DNA from 3 places in the Kineococcus sp. GCM10028916 genome. Region 2 is predicted to be linked to each of the others. Evidence: riboswitches for the same ligand, from Rfam matches in the RefSeq annotation. Region 2 holds a riboswitch; each other region holds the start of a gene.
The links. Region 2 has a riboswitch for S-adenosylmethionine ahead of sfnG (dimethylsulfone monooxygenase SfnG). Riboswitches for the same ligand answer to the same signal wherever they lie in the genome.
Positions count from the first base shown of each region.

Region 1: linked by a shared signal. The riboswitch ahead of ACFQ46_RS12390 (O-acetylhomoserine aminocarboxypropyltransferase/cysteine synthase family protein) and the one ahead of sfnG (dimethylsulfone monooxygenase SfnG) in region 2 are both predicted to bind S-adenosylmethionine.
Region 3: linked by a shared signal. The riboswitch ahead of ACFQ46_RS09315 (FAD/NAD(P)-binding protein) and the one ahead of sfnG (dimethylsulfone monooxygenase SfnG) in region 2 are both predicted to bind S-adenosylmethionine.

Region 1 is NZ_JBHTFM010000013.1:199,451-201,705, forward strand. It holds gene ACFQ46_RS12390 (O-acetylhomoserine aminocarboxypropyltransferase/cysteine synthase family protein) at 1-929, opposite strand, end outside; SAM riboswitch class I at 1,057-1,143, opposite strand; gene ACFQ46_RS12395 (NtaA/DmoA family FMN-dependent monooxygenase) at 1,217-2,255, shown strand, end outside.
Region 2 is NZ_JBHTFM010000008.1:42,454-44,708, forward strand. It holds gene ACFQ46_RS09545 (methionine ABC transporter ATP-binding protein) at 1-854, opposite strand, end outside; SAM riboswitch class IV at 1,022-1,132, opposite strand; SAM riboswitch class I at 1,302-1,385, shown strand; gene sfnG (dimethylsulfone monooxygenase SfnG) at 1,395-2,255, shown strand, end outside.
Region 3 is NZ_JBHTFM010000006.1:451,767-454,021, reverse strand. It holds gene ACFQ46_RS09315 (FAD/NAD(P)-binding protein) at 1-962, opposite strand, end outside; SAM riboswitch class I at 1,127-1,221, opposite strand; gene ACFQ46_RS09310 (RimK family alpha-L-glutamate ligase) at 1,284-2,210, shown strand; gene ACFQ46_RS09305 (NtaA/DmoA family FMN-dependent monooxygenase) at 2,194-2,255, opposite strand, start outside.

The sequences.
Region 1 (2,255 bases), on a different contig from region 2:
AACCAGCGGGCGAGTTCCAGGGCCGTCGACGTCTGCCGCGCCACCCGCAACGACAGGGTCTCCAGGCCCTGCTGGACCAGGAACGCGTTGAACGGGGAGATCGTCGGCCCGAACCGCGAGGCGACGACGGCCCGGGTGTGCTCGACGTAGGCCCGTCGCGGCCCGTGCGCCTCGACCCAGCTGACCCCGCCGAGGACGTTCGCCGGAGCGCTCAGGTGGTCGAACCCGCTCCAGTCGAACGAACCGCCCGTGACGATCGCGCCGCCCAGGGCCGCCCCGTGCCCGGCGAGGAACTTGCTCGCGGAGTGCACGACGACGTCGGCGCCGTGGTCGAGGGGGCGCAACAGGTAGGGCGTGGCGAAGGTGTTGTCGACGACGAGCGGGATGCCGTGCCGGTGGGCCACGGCCGCGACGGCGGGCACGTCGAGGACGACGTTCTTCGGGTTCGCGATCGACTCGGCGAAGAACACCCGGGTCTCGGGGCGCACCGCCGCCTCCCACGCCGCGGGATCGGTGCTGTCGGCGACGAAGTCGACGGTGATCCCGAGCCGGCCGAAGTTGTCGACGAGCAGGCCGCGGGACCCCTCGTAGAGGTCCCCCGCGGCGACGACGTGGTCGCCGGCGCCGAGGACGCCGAGCAGGGCCACCGTGATCGCGGCCTGGCCGGTGCCGACGACGATCGCGTCGCTGCCGTGCTCGAGGACGGCGAGGCGCTGCTCGAGCGCCGTCGTCGTGGGGTTGGCCATCCGGGTGTAGACGTAGCCGTCGTCCTCACCGGCGAAGCGGGCACGCGCCTGCTCGAAGTCGTCGAAGACGAACCCGGCGGTCAGGTGGACGGGGGTGACGCGGGAACCGGTCGCGGGATCGGGCGAGGAACCCGCGTGGACCTGCTGGGTGGCGAAACCGTGCGGGAACGGGACGTGCGACATCGACGGGACCTTCCGGGGAGCGTGAACGGGGGACCTGGCGGGCGTTCAGCCCCGACAGGTCATCCCGGCGCTGCGCAGGAGGTCGATCACGAGACGGCGCGTCAGGCGGTGTTCAGGCACGGAGCTTCTCCCATCGGTCCTGGCGGAAGCACCTACCCGAAGGCGGTTGCTGCGGCGTCGACGAGCCAGGTCTCTCGGCCGCTCTGGATGGCTCCTCCAGTGAACGGTGACCGCGGGCCCCGTGTCAAGCGCTTCACCCGGTCGGGGCGCGAGTAGCGTGCCCGCTCGTGATCCTCACCGCGATGCTCTTCTACCCCGGGGGCGAGCACCTCACGAGCTGGCGGCTCCCGGGCGGGCGCCCGGACGACTACCTCACCCACGGCTACTACGAGGACTTCGCCCGCACCGCGGAGCGCGGCGGGTTCACGGCGTTGTTCTACGCCGACGAGCTCTACGTGTGGGACCGCTTCCCCTCCGGGGTCGAGCACGTCGCCAACGTCCGCCCGGAACCCTTCGGGCTCCTGGGCGCGCTCACCCGCAGCACGGAACGCATCGGGCTGGTCGCCACCGTCTCCACGACGTGGAACCAGCCCTTCCACACCGCCCGCCAGGTCGGTTCGCTGGACTTCCTGAGCTCCGGGCGGGCCGGGTGGAACCTGGTGACCTCGGCCAGCGACGAGGAGGCGCGCAACTTCGGTCTCGACGTGAACCTGGACCACGCCGCGCGCTACCGCCGGGCGGGCGAGTACGTCGAGGTCGTGCAGGGCCTGTGGGACAGCTGGGACGACGACGCGATCCGGCCCGACGTCACCTCGGGCCGCTACGCCGATCCGGCGGGGATGCACGTCCTCGACCACGAGGGTGAGTTCTTCCGCGTCCGGGGTCCACTGAACCTGCCCCGTCCGCCGCAGGGCCACCCGGTGCTGTTCCAGGCGGGTTCCTCCGAGGACGGTCGTCGGCTGGCCGGGAAGCACGCCGAGGCCGTCTTCGTCCCCGGCAGCGCCCCGCTGGAGGGCGCCCGCAGGCTCGCCGACGACTACAAGCGCCGCGCCGCGGACAACGGCCGCGACCCCACCCACCTCAAGGTCCTCCCCGCCCTCTCCCCCGTCCTCGGCGAGACGCCGGAGCGCGCGCTCGAACGGGTGGACGAGATCGAGGCGTTGACCCCGGACCGTCTCAGCCTCGACTGGCTCTCCCACCACCTCGGGGTCGACCTCTCCGGCCACCCCCTCGACGAACGGTTCGAGTTCGACTTCAGCGGCGGGTCGAACCAGGTGCAGACGGTGTTCGAGGGGGTCCGCAAGCTCATGGAGCGGCAGTCGGACC
Region 2 (2,255 bases):
GCACTCACGGAGGCGCCGAGCAGGGCGAGGTCGTGGCCGAGTTCGCGGGCCGTGCTGGTCAGCCAGTCCGCCGGCACGTCGTCACCGCGGTAGTGCACCGTCCAGGTGACGAGCCGGGGATCGGTGGCGACGGCCCGCCGGGGCAGCAGCGCCGCCCCGACCGGCGACCCCGGGTCGCGCAGGACGTCCAGCAGGGGCGCCGACTCGACGATGCGGCCCTGCTCGAGGCGGGCCACGGAGTCCGCGACCTCGACGACCGTGTCCATCTCGTGGGTGATGAACAGGATGGACAGCCCCAGGTCGTCGCGCAGTTCGCGCAGCAAGGCCACGATCGAGGCCGTCGAGCGCGGGTCCAGCCCGGAGGTCGCCTCGTCGGAGAGCAGGACGCTCGGGCGCAGGGCCAGGGCGCGGGCGATCCCGACGCGCTGGCGCTGACCGCCGGAGAGTTCGTGCGGGTAGCGGCCGGCCAGGTCGGCCAGGCCCACCCGTTCCAGCAGTTCGGCGACCCGGGCGCGCCGCTCGCGGGGGACGACCCCGAGGTAGCGCAACGGGAGTTCGACGTTCTGGGCGGCGGTGCGCCGGGTCTGCAGCCCGTCGGACTGGAAGATCGTGCCGATGCGGCGACGGGCTTCGCGCAGCCGTCCCTCCCCGAGGTGGGTGAGGTCCTGGCCGCCGACGAGCACGGAACCCGACGTGGGCCGGGTCAGCAGGGTCACGCACTGGGCGAGGGTGCTCTTGCCGGCCCCGCTCGGCCCGACGACGGCGGTGATGCTGCCGGCGGGGACGAGCAGGTCGAGGCGGTCCAGGACGGTGGTGCTCCCGTAGGTCTTGGTGAGCTGTCTCAGCTCGATCATGGCTCGATCACGTCGTCTCCAGGGCGGCGTGGGGCGCGCGAGGGCGCGGCGGGGGAGCGTCGGGCGGACCGGCGCAGGGGGGACCGCCGGACGGGGTGGCCCGGGGTGTTCAGCGGGGAGTGCGGACGCTCAGCGTCGACAGGTCTGGTGGGACACGTGCGTCTCCTTCAACGTCCTTACCCGCGACACCCGCGGGTCGGGTCATCACCCGGAGCACCCCACGACGGAAGGAGGGTTGCCGACCAGCGAGCCGGGGCTTCGCGCTGGTACTCATGACCTGATCCGACAGTGACAGTCGAACCGGGGTCCGTCAAGCGGTTCGGGAAGGTACCGGATATCCGCACCCGGCTTCGAAATCGTTCGTGCGCAACGGCTTGCGCCGGACCCCTCCGGTGCCGGGCCGGCCCGAGTCGCTGCGGGGCCGCCGGCGAGGCGTTACAGTTCGCAGGACCATCCAGAGCGGCCGAGAGATCTGGCTCGACGACGCCGCAGCAACCCGAGCCCGGGTGCTACCGCCAGGACCGATGGAGGAGCACCACCATGTCCGTGAACGAGCCGCTGAAGTTCGCCTACTGGGTCCCGAACGTGTCGGGCGGTCTGGTCGTCTCCACGATCGAGCAGCGCACCAGCCACGACCCGGCCTACAACGTCGCCGTCGCCCAGGCCGCCGAACGCGTGGGTTTCGAGTACGCCCTGACCCAGGTCCGCTACCTCGCCTCCTACGGGGCGGACGCGCAGCACGAGTCGACGTCGTTCTCGCTGGCCCTGCTGCTGGCGACGCAGAAGCTCAAGGTCATCGCCGCGGTGCACCCCTTCTTCTGGCACCCCGGGGTCCTCGCGAAGTTCGCCGCGACCACCCAGGAACTCACCGACAACCGCCTCGCGCTGAACGTCGTCTCCGGCTGGTTCAAGAACGAGGCGACCCAGCTCGGGGTCACCTGGCACGAGCACGACGACCGCTACCGCCAGTCCGAGGAGTTCATCGCCCTGCTGCGCGGGGTGTGGACCGAGGACGGTTACAGCCAGCAGGGTGAGTTCTTCAGCGCCGAGGACATCACGTTCCGCCCGCAGCCCAAGGTGCAGCCGGAACTGTTCCAGGGTGGCAACTCGACGGCTGCGCAGGCGATGGCCGGCCGGGTCAGCGACTGGTACTTCATGAACGGCAAGTCGATCGCCGCCGCCGCCGCCGGGGTGCGCGAGGTCAGCGCCCTCGCCGCCGGCAACGGCCGCTCGGTGCGGTTCGGGCTCAACGGTTTCGCCGTCGTCCGCGACACCCGGGACGAGGCCGAGGCTGTCCTCGAGGAGATCATCGCCAAGGCCGACCGCACCAAGGTCGAAGGTTTCGGCGCCGCCGTCCAGGAGGCCGGGAACTCCACCAGGGACGGCAAGGGCATGTGGGCC
Region 3 (2,255 bases), on a different contig from region 2:
ACCCTCGCGCTGTAGTGGTGGGGCAGACCCAGGCCCGTCGGCGCCGGGTACCCGATCTTCGAGCGGTAGGGAACCCCCCGACGCGAACCGGCGAAGAGGCGCGGTTCCGCTCCGCTGGGGTGGTACCGGAGGTGGCCGTCGGGGAGTTCCTCGAACCGGCCCCCGCGGCCCTCGGTGAGCAGCACCACCAGGTCGACGAAGGCGAGACCCATCCCCACGACGACGACGTCGGCGCCCGGGCGCAGCACGTCCAGGTCCTGGTCGGTCGTGTAGCCGGGACGGACGTAGGCGAGACCGTGGCTGCGGGCGAACGTCTCCAGCTTCCGCTCGCGGGGACCCGGGCGGACGTCCAGGTGTCCCTGGACGAGCAGCACGACGTCGACGGTCAGCGGTTCCCCGAGGCCGGCGAGCTGCACCCGCTGACGTCCGTCGTCCGCGTCGTCCGCGTCGTCCCCGTCGAGGACGTCGAGGACCGTGCGGGCGTGGCGGTGGACCCGCAGGTTCGGGGGCAGGCCGTCGAGCGTGCGTCGCCACGCCGCACCGAGGTAGCGGCTCGCGAGCCGGCGGGAGACGAAGGAACCCGGCCCGCTGCGCAGGACCTCCTCGCGCAGCAGGTCCTCACCGGCGGCCGCGGCGTCGTGGACCAGTCCGGCCCGGTTCTCCTGGATCCAGTCCGCCAGCGACGGCCCCCGGGTGACGGGTCCGGTCAGCCCGGTGACGGAGTCGTCCGGGAGCACCGTGATGTCGGCGGCCCGGGAGTTCATCCACAGCAGGGGGTCCTGGGCCTCCCGCCAGGTGCGACCGGCGCCGGAGTCGAAGGGATCGACGACGTGCACGTCGAGGTCCTCGGGGCCGACGTGCGCACCGAGGCGTTGCAGCAGGACGAGGGTGCGAGGACCCGCGCCGACGACGCACAGGCTGCGGACGCGGGTGGGGGTGGGGATGGGGATGGAGAAGGGCACAGGGGAACTCCAATGATCACGTCGACGACGACGCCGGGTTCCGTCCGCGGGATCACCGCAGCGGACGGGGGATCAGGATCCCGCGCACACCGCGGACTGCAGTCGACCGAGGTCGACGTGGCGACGACGTGTGAAGCGCTTCTCGGGTACCTTCACGGCGCGAACTCCCATCGGTCCTGGCGGAAGCACCCGCGCCCGAAGGTTCAGGGGGTTGCTGCGACGTCGACGAGCCAGGTCTCTCGGTCGCTCTGGATGGACGGTGTGAAACTATCGCACGAGGAGACCCGTTGCCAAACTCTTCACGAACCCAGGAGGAAGAGCATGACCATCCCCACCGAGCCGCGCGTCCACGTGGTGCACGAGAACCCCGAGTGGTTCCCGCCCTTCGAGGCCGCCCTGCGCGCCGAGGGCGTCCCCTTCGAGGAGGTCCTGCTGACCGACGGGTCCCTGGACCTCGACGCCGAACCGGCGCCGGGCGTCTACTGGTCGCGGCTCAGTGCGTCCGCGCACACCCGCGGTCACGGGCAGACCAAGGAGTTCACCCGGGCCCTCTTCGCCTGGCTCGAGGGCTGGGGCCGCCGGGTCGTCGGGGGGACCCACGTCGTCGAGCTCGAGGTGAGCAAGGTCGCCCAGCACGCGCTGTTGCGCCGCAACGGGTTCGACGTACCCCGGACCGTGGCCGTCTTCGGCCGCGGGGACCTGGCGGCACGCTCCCGGGAACTACCGGTGCCGTTCATCACCAAGCACAACCAGGGCGGCAAGGGCCTCGGCGTCCGGCGCTTCGACTCCCACGAGGACTTCGACGCCCACGTCGCCTCGCCGGAGTTCGAGGAACCGGTCGACGGGATCACCCTGCTCCAGGAGTTCCTCCGCTCGGCCGAACCGTTCGTCACCCGGGCCGAGTTCGTGGGCGGGCGCTTCGTCTACGCGGTGCGCGTGGACACCTCCGCGGGCAGCTTCGAACTGTGCCCCGCCGACGCGTGCGAGGTGCCGGGCGTGGTCCCGTTCGCGCTGCGGACGGAGATCACCGGAGACCACCCGCTCGTCCGCCGCTACGAGGAACTGCTGCGGACGGCCGGCGTCGAGATCGCCGGCATCGAGTTCCTCGAGACGGCGGACGGGCGGACGGTCACCTACGACATCAACACCAACACCAACTACAACCCCGCGGTCGAGGCCGTCGCCCCCGTGTCGGGTCCCGGCGCCATCGCCCGCTACCTCGGCGGGCTCCTCAGCGGCGACGCGTGAGCGGAGGTCGCAGACCCAGGTGCTCGCGCAGCGTGGTCCCGACGT